DNA from 4 places in the Dactylosporangium sp. CA-139066 genome. Region 1 is predicted to be linked to each of the others. Evidence: riboswitches for the same ligand, from Rfam matches in the RefSeq annotation. Region 1 holds a riboswitch; each other region holds the start of a gene.
What was found. A riboswitch is a leader RNA that binds a small molecule or an ion and turns the genes downstream of it on or off. The one in region 1 is predicted to bind cyclic di-AMP.

Region 1 (7,368 bases):
TGCAGCATCACCGACCCGATGTCGGTCGGCGACGTGCGGTCCAGGATCGATTTGCCGACCGCAAACACGGTGTTGAGCTTCTGCTTGCCCCAGATGACGTGGATCGAGACGCGGGCCTCGGGGAACAGCGCGTAGACCATGAACCGGTTGCCCGCGAAGATGATGTCCTCGTCGCGCAGGTCGACCACGACCACGTCGCCGTGCACGTGCGAGACCCGCCGCAGCTGGTCGACGAACAGCTCCTGCTGGTCGCGGAAGAGCTCGGCGCGCTCGGCGACGTCGGGCAGGGCCAGGATCTCCTCGACGTCCTGGTGGTCGATGCAGGCGTCGATGAGCTGCATCATCAGCTGGTAGTTGGAGATGCGGAACTGCCGGAACCGGCCCAGCCCGGTGCGGCTGTCCATGAGGAAGTTCAGCAGCGTCCAGCCGACCGGCTGGAGGATCTCGCTGATGTCGTACTGCGCCGAGTCCGCCCGGTCGACCGCCTCCATCAGCTCGTCGGAGACGTGCGGGAAGCGCTCCGGCCCGCCGAAGTGGTCGTAGATCACGCGGGCCGCCGACGGGGCCTCGGCGTCGATGACGTGGTTGGTCGCCTGGCCGGTGCCGTTGAGTTGGCCGACGCGCAGGGTCTCGGAGTGGTGGTGGTCGAAGACCAGGTGGGCCCCGGGGGCGTACGGCAGGTTGGTGAGGATGTCCGTCGGCCCGACGTCGACGTTGCCGTCCTGCACGTCCTTGGGGTGCACGAACGTGATGTCGCCGATGAGGTCGAGGTGGCGCAGGAGGACCGCGCAGACCAGTCCGTCGAAGTCGCTGCGGGTCACGAGACGGTACTTCACTTGCGGATCCCCTCGCAGAGAAACGGCCGGTCGACAGGAGCCCTATCGACCGGCCGTCCGCGAAGGTGAGGGTTAGAGAACCGAGAGATGCACGTGGTTGGTGTGATCGCTGGACGGGTCGCCGGCCACGCCGCTGTAATGGTGCCAGCCGGCCGCCGGTGTCCAGATCTGTTTGAACCAGATCACGTACATCACGCCCAGGTTGTAGGCGTTCTTCACGAAGTACGCCGCCAGTGTGGAGCCGTAGACGAAGTCGTCGCCGGTGGCCACGCCGCCGAAGCCGTTGCTCTTCTGCACCGAGAAGTCGCAGGCGCGGCCCTTGGGGTGCTCATACGGCCCGCTCGGGCGGTAGCAGGACACGAACCGCTTGAAGCCGTCCTTCTGCGCCGTCTGCATGTCGTGCAGCGTGCGCGGCGTGAGGCAGCCGGTCGTGGTCGGGTCCTTCACGCTGCACGACTCCTTGGGCAGCGAGCCGTCGGAGTTGCGCTTCACCGGGTCGGCGACCGGCAGGTTTGCGGTGACGAAGCCCTTGCTCGGCCCGCCGGCCAGCGCGAGCGCCTTCTCCGCGTCCTTCTTCTGCTGGTCCATCGTGGCGACCTGCTGCTGCTGCGTGGTGACCTCGTCGTCGAGGGCCTTCTTCTGCGCGGTCTGCGCATCCTGCAGCAGCTTGTACTGGTGCAGGAGGTTGTCGTTGTGGTGGGCGATCTCGTTGATGGAGCCGGCCCGCTCGGCGAAGCCGTCGGGGCTGCCGGCGTCCATCAGGGCCGCGAAGGTGGTGAGGGGGCCCGTGCGGTACGCCGCGATGGCGATCGCCGCCACCTGGTCCTTGATCGTGGCGAGCTGGGCCTCGGTGTTCTTCAGCTGCTCGGTCAGCTCGCCCTGGCGCTTGACGGAGGCGTCGAAGCGGGCCTTGGCGTCGGTGTACGCCTGGGTGGTCTGCTCCAGGACCTGGGCGAGGGTCGGGTTGGCGGAGGCGCCCTCGTCGCCCGGGTCGCCGCCGGGCGTGGGCTCGGCCGCGGCGGGCGTGCCGGCGAGCCCCCCGAGCACCAGAGCCGACAGCAGCGCGACCATCACGCGCCGGTAGGGATGTCGCGATGACATCTGGTTCGTTGTTCCTTCCGTCGGCCGCCGACCGAGTTAGCTGACGGGTTCGGGACGGAACGACCCCTACCACCCTCGCGAAGAGGGTAGATTCACCCCAACGTAACGGTGGGTCCCCGGCTCGCCACGGTGCGGCGATTGGGCGGCAGCCACGCCCGGCACCGGGGGCGGCGCCTGCTGGACGTGACCGTGGGTCACTGTACCCAGGGTCCAGAAATCGCGCACCGCACCGTTTGTGCGGAGATCCTTAAAAGCTTCTTTGCTCTGGCCATTTGTGGCCCAGATCACACCCTGACGCGGCCTCCGGGGCGCGTGGGTGACACTCACCGAGCCGATGAACCCCTTGCGCGCGCCAGGATCGGGCGGTGAACCTCAGGCTTCTCGCGCTCGCCGGCTTCGCCCTTGCCGCCGCCCTGGTCGTCGACGGCCATCTCGACCCGAACGGCAACCTCAACCCCTGGTCGCTCACCGTGAGCGACTTTGCCGTGTCCGATCGTGGGGGCGTGGTCGACTGGGCGATGGTCGTCATGGCGGCCGCCTCGGGCGCGCTGCTGCTCGCCCTGCACCGGACCGGCGTGCGGATCGAGGCGTGGGTGGCCGGGCTGTTCGCGGTCTGGGCCGCCGGGCTGACGGTCGCGGCGATCGTGCCCACCGACGCGCCGGGGCTCGCGCTCTCGGCCGCCGGGTCGGTGCACCGCTACGCCTCGGTCGCCGCGTTCGTGGCCCTGCCGGTCGCCGGCTGGCGGCTCGCGCAGCGGGTGCCGCACGGGCGGGCGGTGCGCGCGCTGGCCGCGGTGAGCGTGGGGTGCGCGCTGGCGATGGTCTACTCCGCCTTCCCCGGTGACCGGGTGCTCATCGGGCTGGCCGAGCGGCTGCTGCTGGTCGCCGAGGCCGGGCTGCTCGTCGCCCTCGCACTGCCTCAACGGTACCGTAAATATTCTTCATAAAGCGATGATGTTCGCTGTTTCGGCTGCTCTCGGCTGGTCGGATAGGCCGGTCACAGTCAGACCGAAGGAGTGATTCAGGGTGTCCAGAGTGCGCGCGCTGGCGATGCTCGCCGCGATGGCGATCGTCAGCGGGGTGGTCGCGGTCTTCAACATGATGCCCGCCTCCGCCGCCTCGTGTGCCGCGCCGTGGCAGGCGACGGCGGTCTACACCGGGGGCGCCACGGTGTCCCGCAACGGCCACAACTACCTCGCGAAGTGGTGGACGCAGAACGAGGCCCCGCCCGGCACCAGCGGCGTGTGGCAGGACCAGGGATCGTGCGGCGGCAGCGGCCCGGCCAACCCGCCGCCGCAGACCGGTTCCGCCGGCGGGTGCAGCTTCCCGGCGTGGGTCCAGGGCCGCAACTACGTGACCGGCGACATCGTGAAGTTCACCGATGGCAAGTTCTACATCGCCGAGCACGACAACCCGGGGTACAGCCCGGTGATCAGCACCTGGTACTGGGACCCGTACGCCTGCAGCAGCGGCGGCGGCTCCACGACGACCGCGCCCCCGCCCCCGCCGGACAACGGCGCCTTCGTGGTCAGCGAGGCCCAGTTCAACCAGATGTTCCCGGGCCGGAACGCCTTCTACACGTACTCGGGCCTGGTCGCCGCCCTGTCGGCCTACCCGGCGTTCGCGAAGACCGGCAGCGACGCGGTGCGCAAGCAGGAGGCGGCGGCGTTCCTGGCCAACGTCAACCACGAGACCGGCGGCCTCGTGTACATCGTCGAGCAGAACACCGCGAACTACCCCGCCTACTGCGACGCCGGCCAGTCCTACGGCTGCCCGGCCGGCCAGGCGGCGTACTACGGCCGCGGCCCGATCCAGCTGAGCTGGAACTTCAACTACAAGGCGGCCGGCGACGCGCTCGGCATCGACCTGCTGCACAACCCCAACCTCGTGCAGACCGACGCGGCCGTGGCCTGGAAGACGGCGCTGTGGTACTGGAACACGCAGAGCGGCCCGGGCACCATGACCCCGCACAACGCCATGGTGAACGGGGCCGGCTTCGGCGAGACGATCCGCAGCATCAACGGCAGCCTGGAGTGCAACGGGCGCAACCCGGCCCAGGTGCAGAGCCGGGTCGCGGCGTACCAGCGCTTCGTCGGCATCCTCGGCGTGGGCGTCGGTAGCGGCTCCGTCTCCTGCTAGGGCTTGCGGGCCACTCCGCCGTACAACGCGGCCTGGGCGTCGGTGAGCGACTCATCGGCGCCCGGCCGCCACCGCAGGATCGGCACCACCCCCGGCTCCACGAGTTCGAGGCCGTCGAAGAACCCGGCGACCTCCTCGCGGTTGCGCAGGCGGGTGGTGATGCCCTGCCTGCGCATGATCGCGGTGAAGCGGGCCCACTCCTCGGGCTCGAAGTCCGCCGTGATGTGGGACAGGACCAGGTAGCTGCCGCTGGGCAGGCGGGCCATGAGCCGCTCGACGATGCCGTAGGGGTCGTCGTCCTCGTCCAGGAAATGCAGGATGGCGAAGAGCAGCAGCGCCACGGGCCGGTCGAGGTCGAGGTTGTCGAGGACCTCGCGGGCCTGCAGGATGCGCTCGCCGTCCTGGAGGTTGGCGTCGACGTAGGCGGTCCGGCCCTCGGGCGCGCTGGTGAGCAGCGCACGGGCGTGCGCCAGCACGATGGGGTCGTTGTCGACGTACACGATGCGGGACGACGGATCGATCGCCTGCGCGACCTCGTGGACGTTGGGCGAGGTCGGCAGCCCCGTGCCGATGTCGAGGAACTGCCGGATGCCGGCCTCGGCGAGGTAGCGCACCGTGCGCCGTAGGAACGCCCGGTTCTGCAGCGGGGCGGTGGCCGCGTTGGGATTGACCTTCAGCCCCGCCTCGGCCGCCGCCCGGTCGGGGGCGAAGTTGTCCTTGCCGCCGAGCAGATAGTCGTAGACCCGCGCGGGATGCGGCCGGTCGGTGTCGAAGGGTGCGGCCATGCGATTCCTCCCGGTTGACTAGCCGCAGGCGGAGTTCAGTGCGGTGGTCAGCGCCGTGCCCGCCTTGAGCACATCGCCGACCGTCACGCCCTGGGTCTCCGAGTATCGCCTGAGCGCTGCGAGCACGGTATCCACCGCCGAGCGCACATCGACGTCGGCCACGTTCGTCGCCAGCGGCGTGAGCCTGTCGCCCCACTCCTTGGCCGCGGCGCTCTCCTCGGCCGACAGCGTCTCGGCGGCCGCCTGGTCGTTGCGGTTGATCGCCGCCAGCGTCTTGGTGGCGGCGTCGTTGAACCTGGTGAAGTACTGCACCTGCACGGCCTTGACGTCGAGGCAGGCCTGCCTGGCGGGGTCGGCCGGCGAGGCGACCGGCGCCGCGGACGTGGCGCCCGCCCCGGCCTGGGCGGTGCCCGCGGTGGCGTCGCACCCGGCCCCGAGCGCCAGCACCGCCGACGCGGCGACGGCGGCCGCGAGGAGTCGCATTTCGAGGGGTCTCCTTCGGATCGATTCGACGCCGCCCGATCTTACGGAATCCGCCTCGCGCGCGGGTGCCCGATGAGGCCCGTCACGCCCTGGTACGCGGCGTAGGGCAGCCAGCCGGCCAGCGCCAGCAGCCCGAAGCCGATGGCGAAGAACCCGGGCAGCCCGGCGGGGTCCGGCAGCGGCATCGCGGCGGGCGGCAGGACCGTGCAGGCGACGATGACGGCCAGCTCGGCCAGCGCCGCTAGGCTCAGCGGGACGAGCAGCGCCCCCAGGACGGGATTCGGCCGGCCGGGGCGGCGGATGAGCCGGCGCCGCGACCACACCGCGTTGCCCAGGAACAGGGCCAGCCCGACCAGGCCGGCGATCGCCCGGGTGCCCCACGGCGCCGGCGGGTCGATGCTGAGCAGCCACGCCGGCAGGGCCACGACCGAGCCGTTGCGCACGATCCGCAGCGCCCAGCGCGCGGGCTCGGCCGACTCGCGGTGCTCCTCCAGCAGGTCGGTGCTCGCCGGCTCCCGGGCGGCCACCTGACCGTCCCGCACCATGACGGCCGCCGCCGCCACGACCAGGGAGCCGATGTGCACGACGAACGCGATCTGGACGGCCGGCGTCGGGTCCGTGCCCGCGTCCTGCACCACCCCGACGACGGTCAGCGCGATGCCCGTGGCGGCGCAGAGCACCAGCGCGCCCAGCCGCGCGCGGGCGCGCCGGTCGGTGCGGGGCAGGCCGCGGGCGTACCGCCGGACGCTCGGCGGCAGCGAACGCCACACCCACGCGAACCGGGCCAGCCAGAGCACCACCGGCAGCGGCGTGACGGCCCACATCCACGGCTCCCGGCCGAACGTGCCGAGCAGGCCGCTGAACCACACGGCCATGATCCCGACGCCGCCCAGGCCGATGAGGAGTGCGCGGTCGAGCACCGTGCGGGCGGCGCGGTCGTTCGGCTCCGCCGCCAGCACCGCGGCGGCGTGCCCGGCCGCCGCCGACACCCGGCCGCCCGCCACCGCGACGCGGCCTAGGCCGGTCAGCGCGTCGGTGTTCTCCGGTTCGATCGCGAGCACGCGCTCGAACGACCGGCGCGCGGCACGGTTCCGCCCGATCGTCTGGAACATCACCGCCCGGATGTAGTGCGGGCCGGCCGTGTCCGGGGCGAGCAGCACCGCGCGCCGGATCGTCCGGAACGCGCGGATCCGGTGCCCGCCGTCGAACTCCGCCATCGCCAGCGCCGCGTAGGACCGCCAGTCCTCCGGCGCGAGCCGGACGGCCTCCAGCGCGTTCGCCCGCGCCGCCGCCGGCTCGCCCAGCCCGACGAGCGCGAACGCGAGCAGCCGGTGCCCCTCGGACTCCTCGGGCTCGACGGCCACGGCCTGCGCGGCGGCCGCGCGCATCTCGCCGAAGTCGTCCTCGGCCTGCCAGGTGCGGGCCAGCAGGCACAGCCCCGCGGCGTCCTGCGGATGCTCGGCCAGGTAGGCCAGGACCTGGTATCGCGCCGCCGTGCTGCGACCGATCTCGAGCAGCGCCGCCGCGCGCGCCAGCCCCGTCATGGAGCCATCGTAAGTGCCCCGGCACATCGACGGGGTGCAGTAGGCTGCGGGCACATGAGCGACTCGCCGCTGATCGCGTCCCTCCTCGCCGCGCTCGAGGGCCGGCCCGAGGACGCGGTGCTGCGCCTGCACCTCGCCGAGCTGCTCCTGGAGGCCGGGCGCGGCCAGGAGGCGATCGTCCACATCGGATTCATCCTGAGCCGCGACCCCGCCGACGCCAAGGCGCTCGCCCTCATGCAGCGCTCGCTCGGCGGCCCGCCGCAAGGTGACCCGCTCGCCGCGTACGAGCGGGAGCTGTCCGACATCGTGCCGCCGCGGTTCGCCGCCGGCGAGCGGGCCGAGCCGGTCGAGGGCGACGCGGACCGCATCTACGACGTCGAGGTGCCCGGCGTCCGCCTCGCCGACGTCGGCGGCATGGTCGAGGTCAAGAAGCGGCTGGAGCTGGCGTTCCTCGGCCCGCTGCGCAATCCGGAGCTGCGG
Region 2 (7,368 bases), on a different contig from region 1:
AGTTGACGGTGTTGTACGCCGGGCGGTACCCCATGTAGAACGAGCCGCCGGTCACCGGCAGCATGTTGATGCCCTGGATCTGCTCGGGCTCGCCGCTGAACCAGGTGGCGTAGGCGCCGCCGTCGCCCCAGACCATGCCGACGGTGTTGTGGGCGAACGCCGGGGGGAAGTTCTGGTTGGCCGAGTCGAACCAGTACTCCTGGATCGCCTGCGCCTGCGTGGAGTAGATGTACAGGCCGGCGTCGCGGACCGCGGTGTTGCCGGTGGCGATGCCCCACTGGATGAGGGCGTTGGCGAAGTTCATGCCCTCCGACGACGACTCCTGGTTGTTGCCGGCGAAGAAGTTGCCGTGGCCGGAGGCCCAGTCGTGGCCGGCGTAGATGTCGAAGTCGCGCAGGAACGGGAACATCGTGTCGGCGCGGTCGGGGTTGTTCGCGTCGCGGATCAGCAGGTTGACCATGCCGCCGTACGCGCTCGTGGCCGCCCAGGCCTTGTCGTACTTGGCGAGGGTCGCGGCGGCGGCGATGTAGTAGCCGTAGTGGAAGTGGTGGTCGTTGAGCTCCTGGTCCGAACCGTACGACGCCGGGTAGCCGATGAGCGTGCCCCACGCCTGGTTGTACGCGAACAGGCGGCCCGTCTCGCCGCTGCCCGCGGTGAACCAGTCGGTGAGCCGGGTGCGGATCGCGGCCAGCAGCGTGTCGCGCTGGGCGGTGCGGCCGAGCTGGTCGGCGATCTCGGCGGCGCGGGCGGCGCGGCCGAGGCCCTTGCCGGTCCAGTACGTGTCGTTGCCGAAGCCCGCGAGGGGGTCGCCGCCGGTGATCTGGTCCAGGTAGCCGCCGACGGTCGTCAGGTCGGCGCCGGAGGAGTCCGCGACGGCGGGCACCTCAGGCAGTACACCTTGGAAGCGGGTGGCGGTGGTGAAGGCGCCCGCGCCGGTCAGGATCTTCATGGGTCCCCGCGCGGAGACGTAGGTCTGCGCGATGGGCGTCGCGCCGGCCAGGTTCTTCCACTGGTGCGGGTAGAGCGCGAGGACGGTGCCGGAGCCGGTGCCCTCGCGGGCCGTCGTGGTGACCGTGTAGGTCGCGTTGACGGTGCTGGACCCCTGGTCGTAGCTCCACCCGACGCGGGTGCCGGTGACGTGGTTGTGGGCGTACTGCCCGTAGGTGTTGGCCAGCGCGGTGCGGTCGGCGGCCGGCGTCGACGTGGTCGTGGGCAGCAGCGCGACCGAGAAGTAGTCCTTGCCGGCCAGCGTCGAGGTGATGCTGGCGCCGCTGACGGTCCAGGTGGCGCCCGTCGGCGCGTACGCCATGTAGTCGTGGCCGCGGACGGTGAACCCGACCCGGTTGCCGCTGTTGGACCACACCGCCGGGGCGCCGCCGAACGTGAGCTGGGCGTTGCCGCCGCTCGTGCGGGCGTAGACGAACGGCAGGCCGTGGCCGATGGTGGTGCGCAGCGTGCGGGCGCCGTCGGACCAGCTCGGCGTGACGGTCCAGTCGGTCCAGCCGTCCACCAGGGTGTTCGGCGCGTTGAGGCCGGTCACGCCGATCGTGAACTCGGTGGTGTACGGGTAGTGGTACTCCCCGACGCCGGTGGCGGTGCCGGAGATGGCGGCGTCGGTGGTGTAGGAGACGCCGAGGCCGCCGGCGGAGGGCTGGAAGGCCATCGGGTGGGCCTGCAGCGGCGAGGAGTAGTTGCAGTCGGTGCGCTTGAACAGCAGCGACGACCACCAGTCGTTCGTCGGCACCGCGCCGGCGGGGGCGTTGGCGGTGACGTACTGGCGGGGGTTGGTCGCGATGCTGCCGCACCCGGTCGGGCCGCTGGTGCCGGCCGGCGCGGTGGTGGCGTAGCTGCCGGAGCCGAGGGTGGCGGCCTCGGCGTTGGTCAATGCGACGAAGGTCAGGGCGGTGGCGACGAGGGCAACGGCGATGGCACCGGCCGCGGCGGGTCGTCCTCGGGCAAGACGCATGGCATGGACTCCGTGATGAGAGTGGCGGTCACTGCGGGGTCCCTGGGAATGATGCGCACCAATTGTGACCAGTGTCAATGGTGAGTTTTCAGAGAGCGCTCTCAATCTGTGGCATGAGCTGCTCAAACATGCTGAGAGCGCTCTCGTCCGGAGAAACCCGGTGGACGGCGACGGCGGCGGGCGGGCAGGGTCGGGGCATGCGACAGGACGAGATCTGGGACGCTGAGGTGGCCGCGGCCTACGACACACCCGGCGCCGGCATGTTCGCGCCCGAGGCGGTGGACCCGGTCGTCGAGCGGCTCGCCGCGCTCGCCGGCGGCGGGCGGGCGCTGGAGTTCGCGATCGGCACCGGGCGCATCGCCGTGCCGCTGGCCGCGCGGGGCGTGCCCGTGACCGGGATCGAGCTGTCCCGGCCGATGCTCGAGCGGCTGCGGGCGAAGGCGGACGAGGCGGCGATCCCGGTCGTCGTCGGCGACATGGCCACGACCCGGGCGCCCGGCGAGTACAGCCTGGTGTACCTGGTCTTCAACACCATCTCCAACCTGGTCACGCAGGACGAGCAGGTCGCCTGCTTCGCCAACGCGGCCGCGCACCTCGGGCCCGGCGGCCGGTTCGTGGTGGAGCTGGAGGTGCCGGCGCTGCGCGTGCTGCCGCCGGGCCAGCCGGCCACGGTGTTCGCGGCCGAGCCCGGCTACCTCGGCATCGACACGTACGACCCGCTGCACCAGATCCTCGTGTCGCACCACGTCCGCTTCGACGACTCGCGGCAGGCGCGCGTGACGCGCAGCCCGCACCGCTACATCTGGCCGTCCGAAATGGACCTCATGGCCCGGCTGGCCGGCCTCGAGCTGGAGTCCCGGCACGCGGACTGGGCGGGCGCGTCGTTCACCGCGGAGTCCACCACGCACGTGTCGGTCTACCGCCGACCGTAAGGCGCGACCGCGTTTTGCCTGGTGGCAGTATCTTTTACCCTCTTGGCAGGGGCGGTACCGACCAGTAATGTCACCTCGTCCGCGCCGGTCCCCTCGCCGTGAATGCCCGGCCCCGGCCGCGGACCCGCCGAGTCGCGCATGCGAGCCGGGGACCCATGCGTCCCGGGGTGAATCCGTCGGCCATGTGGCCGTGGTAGGGCGAGCTTCCCGCCCGAATCCGTCAGCTAACCCGGTAGGCGGCACCGGAAGGAGTTCTTCTGTTGCGCCTGCAACTGGCCGACGTACGTCACCACCTCGCCTCGCTGCGCCGCCCCCTGCCCGCCGTACTGGGCACCGCCGCGCTCGCCGTCGTCTCGATCGGGACCGCGGCCATGCTCAACCAGTCCCCCGAGCCGGCCGACGCGCACGTCACGGGAGCCGCCGCCGCCCTCAGCACCGCCGCGCCCGAGCGCCCGGCGGCGCCGGCCGAGGCGGCCAAGCCCGACCCGCTGCTGCTGGCGCCGGAGGCGAAGGAGGTGAGCTACGACTTCCAGTTCCAGCCGAACTTCTACTTCTGTGGCCCCGCCTCCACGCGGATCGCCCTGTCGTCCAGCGTCAACGCCCCGTCGCAGAGCGACCTGGCCGGGCTGCTCGGCACCACGGTCAACGGCACCAACTCCGCCCAGGACACCACTCGGGCGCTCAACCAGGTGCTGGGCCGCGACGCGTACCAGACCCACTGGATCCCCGGCCAGCGCGCGAGCGGCGCCCAGGCCGAGCAGCTGCAGCGCGACGTCGTGCGCGCCATCGGCGAGGGCCGCGGCGTCGTGGCCAACATCGTCGGCGGCGCCACGGACGTGACGGGCCGGTACCACGAGTTCGGCGGCGGCCACTACATCTCGATCATCGGCTACCGCGACCGCGGCCGCGCCGTCGAGATCGCCGACCCGTCGGGCATGTTCGGCCCGCGCACCTACTGGATGGAAACGTATCCGATGGCCAACTGGGTCGCCAGCCGCGGCTACTCGGCCTGACCATCACCTGCTCGACCCGGATGACGCCGGCCTGACGCGGCGGGTGGCGGTCACGCCGTACGGCGTGACCGCCACCGTTGCGCGACGTCCGTCAGCCGGCGGCGATGCAGAACGGGTGGCCGGCCGGGTCGAGCAGGACCAGCCAGCCCCCGTCGCCCGGCTGGAACTGCGGCCGCGTCGCCCCCGACGCCACCAGCTCGGCGGCGGCGCGCTCGACGTCGTCGACCTTGAGGTCCAGGTGGGCCTGCTTGGCGTCGTCGGGCCAGCCCGGCGCCCGGTAGCCGGCGACGCGCTGGAACGCCAGCTGGACCGGGCCCCCGTCGCCGAGGTACACGAAGTCGTCGTCGGCGGAGGCCACCTCCCATCCGGTCGCCTTGCGGTAGAACTCGGCCAGGGCGCCCGGGTCGGCGCAGTCGAAGATGATCGTGCTCAGCGTGGCCATGTCGTCCACTTCCTTTCTGGTCGCCGGCCAGCCTGCCCGCCCGCCGCGCGATCCGGCTTGGACATCTTTGCGGCGGGCGTTTTTGTCGTACCCCCGGCGTAGCGTCACCGGCGTGAAGGCAGAGCTGGTGGCATCCCGTCCGGGCCTCGACATCGCCGCGGTGACCTGCGGACGGCAGCACGCCGGCTGGTCCCCGCCGGAGGAGCAGACCGACTATCGCGTGGTCCTGGTCCGGCGCGGCCGGTTCCGGCGACGGGTCGCGGGCCGGGCCGCCGATCTCGACCCGACCGTCGGCTACATCGGCCGCCCCGGCGACGAGGAACACTTCGCGCACCCGGCCGGCGGCGACGTGTGCACGTCCGTGCGCCTCTCACCGGCGCTGTGGGACGCCCTCGCCGGCGATCCGGCCGCGCGGACCGTCTACGTCGACGCACACCTCGATCTCGCCCATCGCCGGCTGCTGCGGGCGGCGCGCGACGGCGACGTCGAATACGGGGTCGTCGAGCGGCTGACGGCGCTGCTGTCCGCGGCCCTGGGGTCGACGGCGGCGAACGACCCGGACCGGGCGCTGGTGGACCGGGCGCGCGAGGCGATCCGGGCGGACGATCCGGCGGCCGGCGGGCTGATGCCGCTGGCGGCGCGGCTGGGGGTGTCGCCGTTCCGGCTCAGCCGGGCGTTCACGCGGCAGCTCGGGGTGTCGCTGACCCGCTATCGCAACCGGGTCCGGGTCGAGCGGGCCCTGGACAAGCTCGAGGACGGCGCGGAGGACCTGGCGGCGCTGGCCGCCGACCTCGGCTTCACCGACCAGGCGCACCTGTGCCGGACGATGCGCCAGCACCTCGGGCACCCGCCGAGTGCCGTGCGCCGCCTGTTACGGGACGAGTGACGGGCTCTTGAGGATGCGCCGAGCGTCGGCGTCGGCGGCCCCGGACAGCACGTAGCGGCCGCGCGGGACGAGTGACGGGCCCTTGAGGATGCGCCGAGCGTCGGCGTCGGCGGCCCCGGACAGCACGCAGCGGCCGCGCGGGACGAGTGACGGGCCCTTGAGGATGCGCCGAGCGTCGGCGTCGGCGGCCCCGGACAGCACGCAGCGGCCGCGGCCGGCGCGCTTGGCCTCATACATGGCCACGTCGGCGTCGGCGATGAGCTCCTCGTCGTCGCCGGAGCGGTTCAGGGCGATGCCGATGCTGGCGCCGACCTCGGCCATGCCGCCCGGGAGGAGGACGGGATGCGACAGCTCGTCGATGATGCGGGCCGCGACCTCGCCGGCGTGGTGCTCGCCGGCCGGGCACAGCACGACCACAAACTCGTCGCCGCCGAGGCGGCCGACCAGGTCGTCGTGGCGCACGACCGCCTGCAGGCGCCGGGACAGCTCGGCCGGCAGGGCGTCACCGGCGGCGTGGCCCATGGTGTCGTTGACGGCCTTGAAGCGGTCCAGGTCGACGAAGAGCAGCGCCACCGTGCCCGGCGCGCGGCTCTGGGCCAGGCAGTGACGCAGGCGCTCGTGGAACAGGGCGCGGCCCGGCAGGCCGGTCAGCGGGTCGTGGCGCGCCGCCTCCATGTCCCTGGCCGTGCGCGCGTCGGTCAGGGCGAGGCTGATGTGCTCCGCGAACGACAGCAGGTTGTCGCGGTCGGTGTCGCCGAGGCGGCGGCCGTCGGCCAGGTCGACGGCGAGCGCGCCGACGGCGCGGCCGCGCTCGTGGACCGGGACCGCGATCGAGCGGGCCCCGCGGTCGTCGGCGCGCTCCTGGACGCGGTCGATGCCGATCACGCCGGCGGCGAGGTCGTCGTCGGTCATCGCCCGGCGCACCCAGCGCATCGGGCCCGACGCGACGCCGCGGGTGGCCATCGCGTGGCCCGGGTCGTCGTGGTCGAGCAGCACCAGCTCCACGTCGCCGGACCCGGCGGCGAGCACGTCGGCCGCCGCCGACAGGGCCGCGCGCAGCGCCTCGGCGAGCGGGGCGCGGCGCGAGATGAGGCGCTGGATGTCGTAGAGGTGGCGCATGAGGCGCTCGCGGCGGCGCTCGGCCTCCGGGGTGCGCAGCATGCGCAGGGTCAGGCCGAGGACCTTCGCCATGCCGCGGATCAGGTTGCGCTCGGCGACGGTGAACGTGTCGCCGAGCCGGGCGAGCACGAGGACGCCCTCGTCGGCCCGGCCGAGCTGGGCCCAGCCGGCGCCGCACGGCCCGATGCCGGGCAGCTCGATCGTGCCGCGGCCGCGCGGCACCGAGGCCAGGGTGGCGTAGTCGGGCGAGCCCTCGGGCAGGCCGACGGCGTCGATGACGACGTCGCCGACGAGCAGGCCGCAGACCTCCGCCTCGCCGGTCTCCGCGGCCCGCTCGATCGCCGCGTGGATGGCGGTCTCCTCGTCGTCGCAGCTGGTGACGACCGCGAGCAGCTCGACCAGCTGCTGCGCCGCGAGGGCTCCGTCGGCCACGGCTGGACACTCGTTTCGACGGCGGATGTCGCTTCGGCCGGGCGGCCTGGCGTGTCTCCGCGCGGCTGTTCAGCCGAATGCCAGCACGGCCATCGTCTGGTTGTGGAAGCCGTTGATGCCCCGGGTGCGGGCGATCTCACCGTACGTGCAGAACCCGGCGTAGGGAATGCTGCCCGCCTCGCCGGCGAGCCGCGCGCCCTCGATCGCGACGCACTCGTCGCCGAGCACGGCCCGGCAGGCGGCGCAGCTGAAGGTGAGCAGGCCGACCGGCGTGGCCTCGTCGAGCTGCTCGATCGCGGAGCGGCAGGCCCGGGCCGAGGCCGTCACCACCGACTCCTCGTCGCCCTCCATGGCGAACGCCAGCGCGCCGAGCGACAGGTCACCGCCGCCGCCGATGGTCCGCCCGTCGACGTCGACCTCGGTGCTCATGTTGCGGATCTCGATGCCGCTGCGCCGCTGCACCCCGAGCGGCCGGCTGAGCACGTAGTGGCGCAGCGCGACCTCGTCCTTGTAGACCTCCTCGGGTGCGCCCAGGCGGTCGAGGTAGGCGTCCAGGGCCGGCTCGTCGTCGAGCTCAT
Region 3 (7,368 bases), 1.6 Mb from region 1:
GACGAGCGCCGGGAAGAAGCCGATCGGGCCGACCAGGTAGGTCACGATGACGGCGCCGGCCAGCATGAACGACGGCTGGGCGAAGGAGATCACCCGGGTCGCCTTGTAGATGATGACGAAGCCGAGGCCCAGCAGCGCGTAGACGCTGCCGGTGCCGAGGCCGCGCAGCACGCTCTCGAGCAGATCCTTCACGCGGCGCTCCGGTGCATCTCGTCGATGGCGGTGTCCTCGGTCGTGCCGGGCACCTGGTGCACCGGCACCCCGATGCCCGTGAAGAAGCGCAGCACCTCGGGCGCGACCGGCGCCGTGGGGCAGGCCGCGTAGCGCACCCGGCGCAGGCCGATGCGCTCCCGCAGCGCGCGGTAGCACAGCAGCCAGCCGGCCGCGTAGCGCAGCCGGCCGGCGGCGGTGTGCCGCCCGCCGCCGGCCGCGAGCGTGGCGCCGATGCCGTCGGCGACCCGCAGCCACAGCCGCGCGTTGGCCCGCTTGAGCCGCGAGGCGCCGGCCACCCGCGCGGTGACGCCGGCGAGCATCTCTTCCCACATCCGCGGGTCGCCGAGGATGATCGTCGGCTGTACCTCCCGCAGCTCCGGCGGCACGGTCGCGATCGCCTCGCCGAAGTGCACGACCACTCCGGCGGCGGCGTTGAGCCCGGTGGTGAAGGCGCGCTCGGTGGCGTGACTCAATGGCCGGCTGGACAGCAGCAGGTCGCGCGGGCCGGGCGGCGGATCGGCGAGCACGCCCTCGCCGAGCAGCGCGGCGAGGTCCTCGGGCGCGGCGTCCAGCTCCGGCTCCGGGCCCGGCCCGCCCTGCAGCAGGTCGTCCCAGGAGGTCAGGACCTGGTGGCGGTACCGGTGCCGGATGCCCCTCGGGTCGAGGTACACGATGCGCCGCAGGTCCGGGCAGTCGTCCAGCACCGCGAGGGCCTTGTCGACCTGCTCCTGGTCCTCGGCGATGAGCACCTTCGCGCCGCAGCCGGCCAGCCGGTGGCCGATGGCGCCGGCCGGGTCGGCCGGGTGGAGCCCGACGGCCGCGGCCCGCAGCGCGACCGTGGCGACGTCGGCGAAGAGCCACTCGGGCCGGCTCTCGGACAGGATCGCGACCCGGTCGCCGGGGCCGACGCCCAGGCCGCGCAGGGCGTTCGCGGCGGCGCGGGCGGTGTCCCAGTACTGCCGCCAGGTGATCTCCCGCCAGATGCCGCGGTGCTTCTGGCGCATCGCGACCGCGTCCGGGGCGTTGCGCGCCCGGTCGCGCACGAGCGTGGCGACGCTCATCGCGCCTCCCCCAGGTTTGGCCGGGCCTCGCCGAGATATGCACGGATGACGTCGGGGTTCTGCTGGACCTCCGCGGGGGCGCCGCACGCGACCGGCACGCCGAAGTCGAGCACCAGCACCCGGTCGGCCAGGTCCATGACCAGGCCCATGTCGTGCTCGACGAGGATCATCGGGATGCTCAGCTCGTCGCGGATGTCGAGGATGTAGCGGGCCATGTCCTCGGTCTCCTCCAGGTTCATCCCGGCGACCGGCTCGTCGAGCAGGAGCAGCCTCGGCTCCATCGCCAGGGCCCGGCCGAGCTCGACCCGCTTCTGCACGCCGTAGGGCAGCAGCCCGACCGGCAGCCGGCGCCACTGGGCGAGCTCGAGGAAGTCGACGATCTCCTCGACGCGGGCCCGGTTGGCCAGCTCCTCGCGCCGGGCCCGGCCGGCCCACGCGATGGCCGCGAGGGTGCCGTAGCGGATGTGGTGGTGCCGCCCGAGCATGAGGTTCTCCACGACCGTGAGCTGCCGGAACAGCTCCACGTTCTGGAAGGTGCGGGCGACGCCGAGGCGGGCCACCCGGTCGGGCCGCGCGCCGGTGATGTCGACGTCGCCGAGCAGCACGCGGCCGTGCTGCGGGCGGTACACCCCGGAGATCACGTTGAAGATGGACGTCTTGCCGGCGCCGTTGGGGCCGATGATGGCGAACAGCTCATCGGCCCCGACCTCGAAGTCGACCCCGTCGATCGCCCTCACCCCGGCGAAGCTCAACCGGACGTCGCGGAACTGCAGCACGTCGCTCACGCCGTCGCCTCCGCTTCGCTCCGGCGCCGCCGCGAGCACAGAGCTGTGCAGGCCCCTCCGCTCCGCTCCGGACCGCTCATGCCATCCACCGCTTCCGGCGCTTGTAGTGCTTCACGTCGCGGAAGGAGTGCGCCGCGTGCGAGCCCAGGTAGAACTCGCGGATGTCGTCGTCGGCGAGCAGTTCGGCGGCCGGCTTGTCCAGCACGACCTTGCCGTTCTCCAGCACGTAGCCGTGCTCGGCCACCGACAGCGCCATGGTCGCGTTCTGCTCGACGAGCAGCACGGCCGTGCCGGCCCGGTTGATCTCGGCGATGAGGTCGCGGACCTGCTCGACCATGCGCGGGGCGAGGCCCAGGCTGGGCTCGTCCAGCAGCAGGTACTTCGGGTCGGACATCAGCGCCCGCCCCATCGCGAGCATCTGCTGCTCGCCGCCGGAGAGGTAGCCGGCGACCGCGCCGCGGCGCTGCTTGAGCACGGGGAACAGCCCGTACATACGCTCCATGGCCTCGGCCGCGCCCCGGCGGCGTGTGTGCGCGCCGAGGCGCAGGTTCTCCTCCACGGTGAGCTCGGCGAACGTGCGCCGGCCCTCCATGACCTGGCTGATGCCGCGGCGGACGATCGCGGCCGGGCGCAGGCGGTGGATCGGGCGGTCGTCGAGGGTCACGGCGCCGCGGGCGACGGCCCCGTCGTGCACGTCGAGCAGGCCGGAGACGGCCCGGAGCAGGGTGGTCTTGCCGGCGCCGTTCGCGCCGAGCAGGGCGACGATCTTGCCGTCGGGGACCGCGACGCTCACGCCCCGCAGCACCAGCATCACATCGTCGTAGACGACCTCGAGGTTCTGGACCCGTAGCACTGTCGGACCCCCGAACTATTTGCATCCTCGGTGTATGAAGTTACACGTATTTAACCCGCTCTCTGGAAAGAAGCAAGCCTCAAATATGTAACCGCGACATGATCGCAAGCGTCGATGTCACGGTCCGATGACGACAGCCAACCGGCAGTAATTCGGACTTTTCCCCGCGTTATATGTCGAGCAGGACAGGCGTCTTTCGCCCGGCGGATGATCACGTTAAGTTAGGCTCTGGCCTGCTCGGAAGTCCGTCATCCACCCCGGATGGCGCCGGGCAAGCGCCGCCGAATCGAACTCCTCGCGCCGCCCGATCCCCTCGTCGCGGCGCGCATCGAACCGGGGACCCAGCGTTGTTTCGTGGGGTGAATCCGCAGAGCTGCGGTAGGGCGCCTTCCTCTTCCCGCCCGAACCCGTCAGCTAACCCGGTAGGCGGTAACCAGGTGAAGAAGGGTCAGCCTTGTCCACTGGACACCGCGCCAGGCGCTCGGTGCTGCGAACCCTGCTGATCGGGTTCGTGTCACTGACCGTGCTGGCGCCGGCCACGGTCGCACACGCCGATCCCTCGCTCTCCGAGATCGAGGCCCAGCTCGAGAAGTCCAGTCAGGCGCTCGAGGCGACCGTCGAATCGTGGAACCACGTGAACGACGAGCTCACGGCGACCCAGGCCAAGGTCGCCGAGCTGCAGAGCAAGCTCAAGCCCCTCGAGGACGGGGTGGCGACGACCGGCGCCAACGTCGAGCAGTTCGCGATCGCGCAGTTCAAGACGGCCGGCAACATGCGCGGCCTGTCGATGATGCTCAACGCCTCGTCGTCGGGCGACCTGGTCGACCAGCTGTCGATGCTCCAGCAGATCACGCACAGCCAGAACGCCGAGATCGCCGGCTACAAGGCCGCCAGGAGCAAGTACGACGACGAGAAGAAGTCGCTCGACGAGGCCCTGGCCGCCGTGACCTCCCAGAAGACGCAGCTCGAGGCGCAGCGTCAGAAGATCGAGGGCGACATCAAGAAGCTGCAGGACCTCAAGAACCGGGCGACCGCCGCCGGCTCGACGAAGGTCAACGGCTCCGGCGTCACCAACGCCAAGGCGCCCGTCATCGACGACGCGACCCGGCAGAAGGTGGTCAGCTTCGCCTACGCCCAGCTGGGTAAGAAGTACGTCTGGGGTGCGGCCGGCCCGAACTCCTACGACTGCTCCGGCCTCACGATGACGGCCTGGAAACAGGTGGGCGTGAACCTTCCGCACAACGCCGCCGACCAGTACCGGACGATGGTCCACATCAGCGCCTCCCAGCTGATGCCCGGCGACCTGATCTTCTTCTACTCGCCCATCTCACACGTCGGGATGTACACCAAGCCCGGCAAGATGGTCGACGCGCCGACCACCGGCAAATTCGTGGAAGAAGTGTCGTACGCCGGCCGCCAGATCACCGGTTACGCCCGGCCCAAGTATTAGCCCCCACAGCGATCTCCTGACGCCATGCCCCGCAGAATGGGGGCATGGCGTCTTGGGATCCAGGGCAGTACAACCGGTTCGCCGAGGAGCGGGCGCGGCCGTTCCGGGAGCTCGTCGGGCGCATCCCGACCGGTGACGCGGTCGCCGTGGTCGACCTCGGGTGCGGGCCCGGGACGATGACCGCCACGCTCGCCGAGCGGTGGCCCGACGCGGCGATCCTCGGCATCGACTCCTCGCCCGACATGATCGCGGCCGCCGAGCCGCTGCAGACGCCGCAACTGCGCTTCCAGCTCGGCGACGCCGGTGCGTGGCGGCCGCCGCGGGCATCGGTCGACGTGATCGTCGCGAACGCCTCGCTGCAGTGGGTCGACGACCACGAGACGCTGCTGCCGGCCTGGGCCGCCGGGCTCGACGACGGCGGCACGCTGGCCTTCCAGGTGCCGGTCGCGGCGTACGATCCCGGGTTCGGGCGCGTCGCCGCCCGGCCGCAGTGGGCGCCGCTGCTCGGTGGCGCGCTCACCGCCACCGGGCCGCGCTCGGCGACGCCGGTGCTCGACGCCGAGGAGTACGTGCGGCTGCTCAGCGCCGCCGGGCTCACCGTCGACGCCTGGCAGACGACGTACTACCACGTGCTCCCGGGCGACGACCCGGTCTTCGAGTGGTTCAAGGGCACCGGCCTGCGGCCCTACCTCGACGCGCTCGAGCCCGAGGACGCCGAGGCGTTCGCCGCGGAGGTCCGGGCCGAGCTGCGCATCCTGTACCCGCGCGAGCCGTTCGGCACGATCCTGCCCTTCCCGCGCCTCTTCGTGGTCGCGCATCGGGCTTGATCGGCGTCGGCTGGTTTACATCACGGGTCGCCCCCGGTCTCTAGCGTGGCCAGGGTGAGTAAAACTGCCAAGGTCATTATCTTCAGCCTGATCGGCGCCTTCGTGCTGTGCTGCGGCGGCGGCGGGGCCGGGCTGTTCTTCTTTGTCGACTCGAAAACCAAGGCGGCCAAGACCGCGACCGGCGACTTCCTCGCCGCGCTCGAGGCCGGCGACAACCAGGCCGCCTACGAGCTGCTGTGCGCCCCGACGCAGGTGCTGTACGGCCCGGAGGCCTTCGACGCGTACGTCAAGAAGAACCCGCCGACCTCGCACGACATGGGCTGGGGCGGCTCCTACAGCAACGACAACGGTCACGAGACCGCGACGATCACCGCCACCGTCACCTTCAAGTCGGGCTCGGAGTCGCACGAGTTCGAGCTGATGAAGCAGGAGGGCACCTGGAAGGTCTGCGGCAACCCGTACTGAAAACCGTCCGTCAGGAACACAGCGAAAAGCCCCGGGTCCCTCGCCCCGGGGCTCTTCGCTCTGCTGCGTTGTTGCCGGCTACGCCGCCTGCAGGCCTTCCGCGCGGGCCAGCTCGCGCAGCCGGCCGAGCGCCTGGATCTCCAGCTGGCGGATCCGCTCGCGGGACAGCGAGAACCGCGTCGCCACCTCGGTCAGCGAGTGCTCGCGGCCGTCCTCGAGGCCGTAGCGGGCCCGCATGATGCCGGCCGAACGGTCGTCGAGGTGGTTGAGCAGGCCCTCGATCCGCTGCCGCTCCAGTGCGGCCAGGACGACGTCCTCCGGCGACGGGGCGTCGGAGTCGGCGACCAGGTCACCCAGGTTGGTGTCGCCGTCGTCACCCACGGGGGTGTCGAGCGACACGGTGTCCTGCGACCAGCGCATGAGCTCGTGCACCCGCTCGACCGGCACGCCGAGCGCGGTGGCCAGCTGCTCCGGCTCCGGCTCGTTGCCCAGCTCGCGGGTGAGTTGACGCGCGACGTTGCGCATCCGGTTGACGTCCTCGACGAGGTGCACCGGGAGCCGGACCGTGCGCTCCTGCTGCGCGATCGCCCGGCTGATCGCCTGGCGGATCCACCACGTCGCATATGTCGAGAACTTGTATCCGCGCACGTAGTCGAACTTTTCGACGGCGCGCACCAGGCCGGTGTTGCCCTCCTGGATGAGGTCGAGCATCGGCATGCCGGACCGCACGTAACGGCGCGCGATCGACACGACGAGGCGCAGGTTGGCCCGGATGAACCGGTCCTTCGCCCGCTCGCCCTCGGCCACCAGGCGGTGCAGCTCGGCGGCGGTCACGCCGTCCGGGATCTCCTCCGAGTCGAGCAGGTGCTCCGCGTAGAGCCCGGCCTCGACCGCCTTGGACAGCTCGACCTCAGAAGCGGCGTCGAGCAGCGGCGTGCGGGAGATCTCATGCAAGTACACGCCGACCAGGTCGCGCTCCTCGGCACCTGTGTCGGTTCGCATCTCCACTTTCACGTTCTCCACTTCGGGCCCCTCCCCGCTCCATCCTTCGCCTTCCCCGTTTCACCCTGCTAAAACGGGTGCCCCCCGGGTATGCCCCCTACACAACAGTCAAAGCGCCTTCCGAATTCCGCCCGCAGGGGCGATTCGGTGACGACCCCTGAGAGTTGCACCACTTACCTAGACGCTCTGGAGGCTGCTCCGGTTCGCTTCGGTTGCAACAAGTGATACGTGGTGTTCCTGCCCGTCAGACGCCTGAATTCGCTGTGAGTTCCCTGGGAACGCCGCCGTGGGACCCTCTTACGTCGGCAGCTGTCGGCGGTATGACAGCTTTTTGGCTGAACGAACTACCCCGCGTGCCATTCCCGCAACAGCTCGATCTCCTCGTCGATACCCAGTCCGTGTTTCGCATCGATGTGTGTTGCGTCACGAAATGCCGCGAAGGTGTCCCGGACCGTGTCGGCGAGGGGGCGTATGCGCAGGCCGGCCTCGATCGAAGGGGTGACGTCGCGGCTCATGAACCCGGCGTACTGCGGCAGGGGCAGCCAGAACGGCAGCGACCGCGGGGCGGCCCACGGCGCGACCTCGTGTGCGGTGAGGAACTCCTGGTCGACCCAGGTGAGGGACTGGGTGACGCCGACGCCCGCGCCGAGGCCGTCGTGGAACTCCTGGCGGGTCATCGGCGCCCCGATGCCGTCGAACGGGCCGGCCAGCC
Region 4 (7,368 bases), 690 kb from region 1:
TCCAGAACGAGCTGCCGTACGACCCGCCGACCCAGGCCGACTGGATGAACGGCGACGTCAAGGGCTGGGCCGCCTACAAGGTCGGCGACAACGTGACGACCCACCACCTCTACGGCGGCGGCGCCTACGTGTTCAACCAGAACAACCCGTCGATCCACACCGAGAACGGCTTCGAGGTCCCCCAGACCCCGGGCGTTCAGCTGCACCACATCATGACCGTCAACCTCAGCGCCGGCACGATCGACCACGTCGTCAACGGCGTGGGCGGCCCGGCCGACACGACCAGGATCGGCTCGCCGGTCTTCATCGCGCAGTACCCGACCCCGTAGTACACCAGCACCCCAACTGACCGACAGGGCCGCAGCCACACGCTGCGGCCCTGTTCGTTTCGGAGCGCCCGGGTCACCCCGGCGGTGCGGGTAGAAGCGGCCGAGCCGGGGTAGCCGCAGAGGCCGTGAGAACCGACGACGCTGCCGGCCCGACCCGGGCGGTTCTAACGCTCGCGATGCTCGTAGCCGGCCTGGGCGTGCTGTTGACGCCCGGCCGGGCGCACGCCGCCGAGCCGCACACCGGCATCCACGTGCGCGACGGCCGGCTCGTCGAGGCCAACGGCAGCGACCTCGTGCTGCGCGGCGTCAACCACGACTTCATGTGGTACCCCGACCAGAACGGCTCGTTCGCGGCCATCAAGGCGGCGGGCGCCAACGCGGTGCGGGTCACCCTCGGCATCGGTCACCAGTGGCGGCGGGCCCCGGCCAAGGAGGTGGCAACCGTCGTCGACCTGTGCCAGCAGAACCGGCTCGTCTGCATCTTCGACGCCCACGACACCGCCGGCTTCGGCCAGGACAAGAAGGCGGCGCCGATGTCGGAGGCGGTGCAGTTCTGGCTCAGCCTGCGCGACACGATGGTCGGCCACGAGGACAACGTCCTCGTCAACATTGCCGACGAACCGTTCGCCAACGGCACCAACTGGCCCTGGGTACAGCAGACCTCCGACGCGATCCGTCAGCTGCGCGCCGCCGGCTTCAGGAACACGCTCCTGGTCGACGGCCCCGGCTGGGGCCAGGACGAGTCGTTCGTCATGCGCGACAACGCCGAGAAGGTTGTCGCCGCCGACCCCACCGGCAACACCGCGTTCGACATCCACATGTACGGCATGTTCAACACCGCGGCGAAGGTCAACAGCTATCTCACGTCATTCACCAAGCGCCATCTGCCGATTCTCATCGGCGAGTTCTCCAGCCAGCACCAGTGGGGCAAGCCGGACGAGGACGCCATCATGGCGTACGCGCAGGAACAGCACCTCGGGTATCTCGGCTGGTCCTGGAGCGGCAACGACAAGCAGTTCAGCTACCTGGACCTGGTGAACAACTTCGACGGCAACAGCCGTACGGCCTGGGGACGGCGGTTCATCGACGGCCCCAACGGCCTCGACACCGACACGCGAGAGGCGACGGTGTTCCGCAACAGCACCGCTGCCGTCGTCGACCCCAAGAGCCGCGCCCCGCAGCGGCTGACGGTCACGGACGTGACCTCGAGCAGCGTCCGACTTGCCTGGCAGGGCCGACGGGACCCGATCGGCGGCACGACGTACCAGGTGATGGCCGTCAACGGCGCGGCCGAGACGCGGGTCGCGACGACCAACCGCCCCGACGTGATCCTCAAGGGCCTGAAGGGCTCCACGGAGTACACCTATGCCGTGTATGCCCAGAACCTGCTCGGCAAGCGCTCACCGCGCTCGGCCATGGTCGCCGCGGTCACGCCCCCGCAGCGTTAGCCAGCGGATAGTGTTCGCCGCGGCAAATGGCGGAAGGCCGGGCTGCCGCGCGCACCCTGGCAGTTCCATTTGGGTCTTCACCTGCGGTTATGCAGCCGCTATGGTCTGAGAGTCCGCCGCGCCTGGCCGTCTCGGTTCGAGGAGACGACGTGGCGGACCGGCCGAGTCGTGCCTGCACGAGCCGGGGAACCAAGCACAACTGGGGTGAATCCAAGCGGCCTCGCGCCGCGAGGTAGGGCGATCCTCCCGCCCGAATCCGTCAGCTAACTCGGTAGGCGGCATCGGAAGGAGCATCGCGTGCTGACCCTCGCATGTCGCCACACCTCGACCCGCGGCCCCGGAGACCGGCCGGCACTGCACATTCCCCTTCCGGCCCGGTAACCCTTCAGGCGCGTACCGGCCACACCGGCGCATCTGTCAACCGTCCCCTGTGGACGGTCGATGGCGCATGCCCTCGCGCCGTGCCGACCGGACCTCCGGCGCCCCCAGTCAGTCGAGGTTGTTCGTGAAGTACCGCAACCAGCCCTCTCCTGCGGTCATGAGGTTGCCTCATGCCGCCCGTTACCGGCAGCGCTTCCGTCACGGCCGTCAATCGGCGGCCCGCAAGAGGATCCGGCTGTACTCGGCCGCGGTCGTCATCGCGTTCTCGGCGATCGCCGCGCTGTTCGTATCCACATCACTTGGCAGCAAACCGGCACCTGTCGCCCAGGTCGACACCGTGCAGCAGGGCGACAGCGGGCGGACGGCGGAGGCCGAGAACCGAGCATCCCGCGGCGGTCAGCGCACGGACGCCCAGCCCAGCCCGCAGCCTTCGGCTTCGGCCGGCGCACAGCCGGCTCAGAGCGCGGCCGCGGCCGCACCGGCAACGGCCTCGCCGTCGCCGACCGTCCACACTCCAGTTGGCGGGCTGACCCAGGCCGAGATGAACAACGCCGTCACGATCATCAAGGTCGGGCAGCAGGCGAACCTGCCGCAGCGCGCATTCGTCGTCGCGATCGCCACCGCGCTGCAGGAAAGCCATCTGCACAACCTCGCGAACTCCAACGTTCCGGAGTCGCTCAAACTCCCCAACGAAGGAGTCGGCAGCGACCACGACTCGGTCGGGCTGTTCCAGCAGCGGCCGAACTGGGGTACCGTCGCCGAGCTCATGAATCCGGCCGAGGCGGCACGCCGCTTCTACGCGGCGCTGGTCCAGGTCCAAGGCTGGGAACAGATGGCCGTCACGGTGGCGGCACAGACCGTGCAGGTATCGGCGTACCCAGACGCCTACGCCCAGTGGCAGACCCTGGCCGGCCAGATCGTGAGCGCTGTCGCGTAGCGCAGGTTTGGCGCGGTACAGCGGATCGACGGGTTCAACGCCGTGGTCGACCATGGGGGCGTCGATCCGTGGCCCCGGCCCCACAGCGGGCTAGCGCCCTCTTGGCAGCCGCTCCGCGAGGGTCTCCCGCAGATCGTCGGGCAGCCCGTCGATCCTCACCAACTCGGGCAACAGTTCGGGTGCGAACATGTACGCCTTGAACGCCCGCGCGATCGTGACCCCGTGCGCGGGACGGTCCTCCACCGTCACCGGATCGCCGGCCCACACCTCGCCGGGCTCCAGCACCCGCAGGTACGCGCCCGGGAGGTTCGCCCGCGTGAAGGTCGACGGCTGCCCGGTGACGTGCGCGCCGCCGGCTATCCCGCCGGGCGGCGGTCGAGCCGGGCCAGTGCCCGTTCGTCCGGGCGATCACCCAACGCGCCGAGCGCCACCAGACGACAGCGCTGCGCCGCGTTCCCGACCGGCCGCCAGATCGCGTCCGCCACCGTCCGGGCTGCGTTGAGCCGATCCCGTACCGCGGTCGCCACAGGCGTTGTCAACGAACGTCGCTCGAGGAGCTGGTGCAGCCGATCCTCGCGCGCCCGGTCCGGCAGGAAGAAGAGCACCGGCCGGGGTGAACGCGGGCGTTGTGTCCGCCATGATGGTCGCGCCGGACCATGCCGACGGCGGACGGGCGCTCCTTCTATGCTCTTGCGGTGACCGATGCGTTGGTTGAAGCCGCCGATGGTTGCCCGATGATGCGCCGCGCCGTGGCGTTGGCCGGCTGGGTCGGTGACGGACGCCCGGTGACCTCGAAGGGCGTGCTGAAGCCGGTGGACATTCCCGGCGCAATGGCAGCGATGGGTCTCGTGGCGTCGGCCCGTGCTCGTACCGCCGCCGACGTCGAGGCGCTGCACCGGCCGTGGGTGGCGGCGCAGGCCGTCGGTCTCGTGGAGGTCCGCATCGGCCGGGCGGTTGCCACGGGGAGTACGCCGGCGGATGGGTTGGAGGCGTGGTGGGCCGCCCTGGGCGCGGTGCTGCGGGCAGAGTCCCACGACCGTGAGGGCGAGGGCGCCTCCGTGCTGTGCCGGACGCTGCTGGCGGTGCTCGCCGGCGAACCGGCGCTGGACGACGTCGAGGACCTCGTCAACGAGCGGCTGCACGATGCGTCGGGCGGCTGGTATATCGGCGCGGTCTATCAGGCGTTCCGGCGGGGCGTGATGCCGGTCGATGCGGGCGCCCAACTGCTCGGCGAGTTCGGCGCCGTCGACGAGGGGCTCCGGTTGACGGCGCTGGGCCGATGGGCCGAAGCGCGTTTCGCTGCCTCCGCGCCACAGCCGGTATCCGCGGATCTTCCGGCCACCGATCTGCTGGAGCGGCTGGTCGGGCTGGCGGAGCGCGAGGCGTGGGACGTGGTCCGGCAATGGCTCGCCGGGCGCGACGTCAACCAGGCGGCAGCCGAGGTGATGTCCGCCGCCGAGCAGGCCCGGCCCGCCGCCCGTGTCGCCGGGATGGATCTCGTCGGAGGGCTGGGTGAGGCGATGCGGCCGGTGTGGCGCTCGGCGCTGAAGCGGCCGATGCTGGCGCCGCACGCACGGGCGGCGCTGGCCACCTGGGAGGCGCCCGACCGTGCGCCCAGCGAGGCGGACCATCGGTGGCTGGCCGTCGAGTACGCGCTCGCCGTCGAGGATGCCGAGGAGGCCTGGCATCTCGTCGACGAGTTCGGCGGGCTGCCGGTCGTCACCGCCAGCACGCACCCGGACGCCGGCGCACTGCTCGAGGCGTTGAACGCCGCTGGGCCTCCGCCACGCCGGGTGTATCAACTGAAGGTCTCGCTCGTGAATGTCAGACCGCCCGTCTGGCGGCGGCTGCGCGTGCCGGCGGCCCTCCGGCTCGACGCGCTGCACTACGTCATCCAGGCGGCCTTCGGCTGGCGCGACGATCACCTGCATCTCTTCGAGGCCGGTCATCAGCGGTACGCCGACGCCGACTTCGAGCTCGACGACTGCGACGACGAGTCCGGCGTCCGGCTGGCGAAGGTTCTGTCCGGCGGGGGCGCCATGAAGTACGTCTACGACATGGGCGACTGGTGGGAGCACCGGATCACCGTCGAACGCGTCGACCAGCTGGACGATCCGGCCGCCGATGTCGACATCGTGTGTTCCGGCGGGCGTGGGGACGCGCCGATCGAGGACTGGAATCCGGAGGACGGCCCGCACACGACGCCATTCGACGTCGATGCGATCAACCGGAGGCTCACCGCGTTGTTCGTCCCGTCAGCGTAGGGGTATGGAAGGCGCCCCGGCGGTACTACCTCCGCGTCGGAGGCGCCCGGCGTGGCGTCCTCCGCCTCGCTACCGCCGGTGCTGACCACCACCGAGACGGTCGTTCGCAATAGAGTGAAGTACAGCCATGGACCTGTTGGAGCGTTCGTCGCTGCTCGACGAGCTGAGCACTGTGCTGGCCGCCACCTCGGCGGCCGGTCACGTCGTCCTGGTCGCAGGTGAGGCCGGGATCGGCAAGTCGGCGCTCGTCAAACAGTTCGCCCACCGGCATGCCGGCGACACGCGGTTCCTGTTCGGCGCGTGCGATCCGCTGCTCACGCCCCGGGCGCTCGGGCCGCTGCACGACCTCGGGCGCGAGGTCGGCGGACGGCTCGCGGCGCTGCTGGGCGCGGGCAGTCCGCGGGAGCAGCTGTTCGCGGCGCTCCTCGACGAACTGGACCAGCGCTCGCAGCGGCAGGTGGTCGTGGTCGAGGACGCGCACTGGGCCGACGAGGCCACGCTCGACCTGCTGACCTTCCTCGGCCGGCGGATGGAGCGCACCCGGTCGCTGCTGGTCGTGACCTACCGGGACGACGAACTGGGGCCCGACCATCCGCTGCGGGCCGTGGTCGGCCGGCTGCCCCGGCAGGCCGTACGACGCCTGGACCTCGAGCCGCTGTCCCCGGCGGCGGTGGCCGAGCTGGCCCGGCGCGCCGGGCGGGTCGCCGACGGGCTCTTCGCGCTCACCGGCGGCAACCCGCTGCTGGTCGCGGAGGTGCTGGCCGCGCCCGACGCCGACGTGCCGCTGACCGTCCGCGACCTCGTCCTGGCCCGGTTCAGCGGCCTGCCGGCCGACGCGCGGGAGGTGGTGCGGCTGGTCTCCGTCGTGCCGACCCGCGCCGAGATGTGGCTGCTGGAAGGCAGCTCGACGGCGGCCGTCGACGCGGCGGTCACGGCCGGGCTGCTGGTCGCCGAGGCCGACACGATCGGGTTCCGGCACGAGCTGCTGCGGCGGGCGGTGGAGGGCTCGCTGTCCGCGATAGGCCGCCGGGAGCTCAACCGGCACGTGCTCGCGGTGCTGATAGCGAGCCCCGGGCGCGGCGTCGACGTCGCCCGGCTGGTGCACCACGCGCGCGAGGCCGGCGACATCGAGGCGGTGCTGCGCTACGGGCCCGAGGCGGCCCGGCAGGCGGCGGCCGTGGCGGCGCACCGGGAGGCGGTCGGGCACTACCGGGCGGTGCTGGCCGGCGCCAACCGGCTGCCCGGGGCGGTACACGCGGACCTCCTGGAGGGGTATTCGATCGAGTGCTACCTGTCCGGGCTGTCCACCGAGGCAGTCACCGCCCGCCGGGCGGCCGTCGACCTCCACGAGGCCGCCGACGACCGGGAGCGCGTCGGCGCCGGCCTGCGCTGGCTCTCCCGGATGCACTGGTGGGACGGCAACCGCCGCGACGCGGAGGCGACCGCCGCCCGCGCCATCGCCGTGCTGGAGACCCTTGAGCCGGGCCACCTCCTGGCGATGGCCTACAGCAACCAGTCCCAGCTGGACATGCTGGCCAACCGGCTGGAGGCGGCGATCCACTGGGCCGAGCGGGCGATCGCGACAGCCCAGCGGCTCGACGATCGGGAGACGCTCACCCACGCGCTGACCAACATCGGCTCGGCCCGGCTCCTCGACGCCGACCCGGCCGGCCGCGCCGACCTGGAGCGGGCGTTCGACGTCGCGGTCGCCGCCGGGCTGGACGACGACGCCGCCCGCGCCCTGTGCAACCTGGGAACGATCAGCGCCGAGATGCGGGACTACCGCCAGGCGCGCGACGACCTGGACCGGGGGCTAGCCTTCGTCCAGGCCCACGAGCTGGCCGGATACGTCCAGCACCTGCTCGGGCGCCGCGCGCAGATGCGACTGGAGCAGGGAGACTGGATCGGCGCCGAGCAGGACGCGCAGGCCGCGCTCGCCGAGCTGGTGGCGGGCGGGGCCCGGATGGTCGACGGCCTCGTGCCGCTCGGGCTGTTGCAGGCGCGCCGGG

Region 2: it holds a riboswitch for cyclic di-AMP, as region 1 does, so the genes downstream of both, ACQEVU_RS26960 (C39 family peptidase) here and ACQEVU_RS49545 (coiled-coil domain-containing protein) in region 1, are expected to answer to the same signal.
Region 3: it holds a riboswitch for cyclic di-AMP, as region 1 does, so the genes downstream of both, ACQEVU_RS56775 (NlpC/P60 family protein) here and ACQEVU_RS49545 (coiled-coil domain-containing protein) in region 1, are expected to answer to the same signal.
Region 4: it holds a riboswitch for cyclic di-AMP, as region 1 does, so the genes downstream of both, ACQEVU_RS52790 (hypothetical protein) here and ACQEVU_RS49545 (coiled-coil domain-containing protein) in region 1, are expected to answer to the same signal.

Annotation. Positions count from the first base shown of each region.
Region 1 covers NZ_JBNJNH010000002.1:1,040,030-1,047,397, reverse strand. Annotated here, with positions in the region: gene ACQEVU_RS49550 (exopolyphosphatase) at 1-836, opposite strand, end outside; gene ACQEVU_RS49545 (coiled-coil domain-containing protein) at 909-1,937, opposite strand; cyclic di-AMP (ydaO/yuaA leader) riboswitch at 1,947-2,092, opposite strand; gene ACQEVU_RS49540 (DUF998 domain-containing protein) at 2,303-2,884, shown strand; gene ACQEVU_RS49535 (glycoside hydrolase family 19 protein) at 2,964-4,076, shown strand; gene ACQEVU_RS49530 (SAM-dependent methyltransferase) at 4,073-4,861, opposite strand; gene ACQEVU_RS49525 (hypothetical protein) at 4,880-5,344, opposite strand; gene ACQEVU_RS49520 (tetratricopeptide repeat protein) at 5,386-6,888, opposite strand; gene ACQEVU_RS49515 (ATP-binding protein) at 6,943-7,368, shown strand, end outside.
Region 2 covers NZ_JBNJNH010000001.1:5,872,719-5,880,086, forward strand. Annotated here, with positions in the region: gene ACQEVU_RS26950 (glycosyl hydrolase) at 1-1,966, opposite strand, end outside; gene ACQEVU_RS26955 (class I SAM-dependent DNA methyltransferase) at 2,164-2,898, shown strand; cyclic di-AMP (ydaO/yuaA leader) riboswitch at 3,014-3,152, shown strand; gene ACQEVU_RS26960 (C39 family peptidase) at 3,159-3,911, shown strand; gene ACQEVU_RS26965 (VOC family protein) at 4,003-4,353, opposite strand; gene ACQEVU_RS26970 (helix-turn-helix domain-containing protein) at 4,466-5,239, shown strand; gene ACQEVU_RS26975 (diguanylate cyclase domain-containing protein) at 5,225-6,790, opposite strand; gene ACQEVU_RS26980 (FIST C-terminal domain-containing protein) at 6,860-7,368, opposite strand, start outside.
Region 3 covers NZ_JBNJNH010000002.1:2,608,948-2,616,315, reverse strand. Annotated here, with positions in the region: gene ACQEVU_RS56795 (branched-chain amino acid ABC transporter permease) at 1-192, opposite strand, end outside; gene ACQEVU_RS56790 (AMP-binding protein) at 189-1,274, opposite strand; gene ACQEVU_RS56785 (ABC transporter ATP-binding protein) at 1,271-2,059, opposite strand; gene ACQEVU_RS56780 (ABC transporter ATP-binding protein) at 2,136-2,870, opposite strand; cyclic di-AMP (ydaO/yuaA leader) riboswitch at 3,217-3,356, shown strand; gene ACQEVU_RS56775 (NlpC/P60 family protein) at 3,367-4,362, shown strand; gene ACQEVU_RS56770 (methyltransferase domain-containing protein) at 4,407-5,189, shown strand; gene ACQEVU_RS56765 (Rv0361 family membrane protein) at 5,244-5,654, shown strand; gene ACQEVU_RS56760 (sigma-70 family RNA polymerase sigma factor) at 5,733-6,656, opposite strand; gene ACQEVU_RS56755 (NAD-dependent epimerase/dehydratase family protein) at 7,001-7,368, opposite strand, start outside.
Region 4 covers NZ_JBNJNH010000002.1:1,731,567-1,738,934, forward strand. Annotated here, with positions in the region: gene ACQEVU_RS52780 (adenylyl cyclase) at 1-329, shown strand, start outside; gene ACQEVU_RS52785 (cellulase family glycosylhydrolase) at 506-1,777, shown strand; cyclic di-AMP (ydaO/yuaA leader) riboswitch at 1,927-2,070, shown strand; gene ACQEVU_RS52790 (hypothetical protein) at 2,316-3,095, shown strand; partial or broken gene ACQEVU_RS52795 (MOSC domain-containing protein) at 3,186-3,419, opposite strand; gene ACQEVU_RS52800 (hypothetical protein) at 3,452-3,700, opposite strand; gene ACQEVU_RS52805 (plasmid pRiA4b ORF-3 family protein) at 3,752-5,359, shown strand; gene ACQEVU_RS52810 (ATP-binding protein) at 5,487-7,368, shown strand, end outside.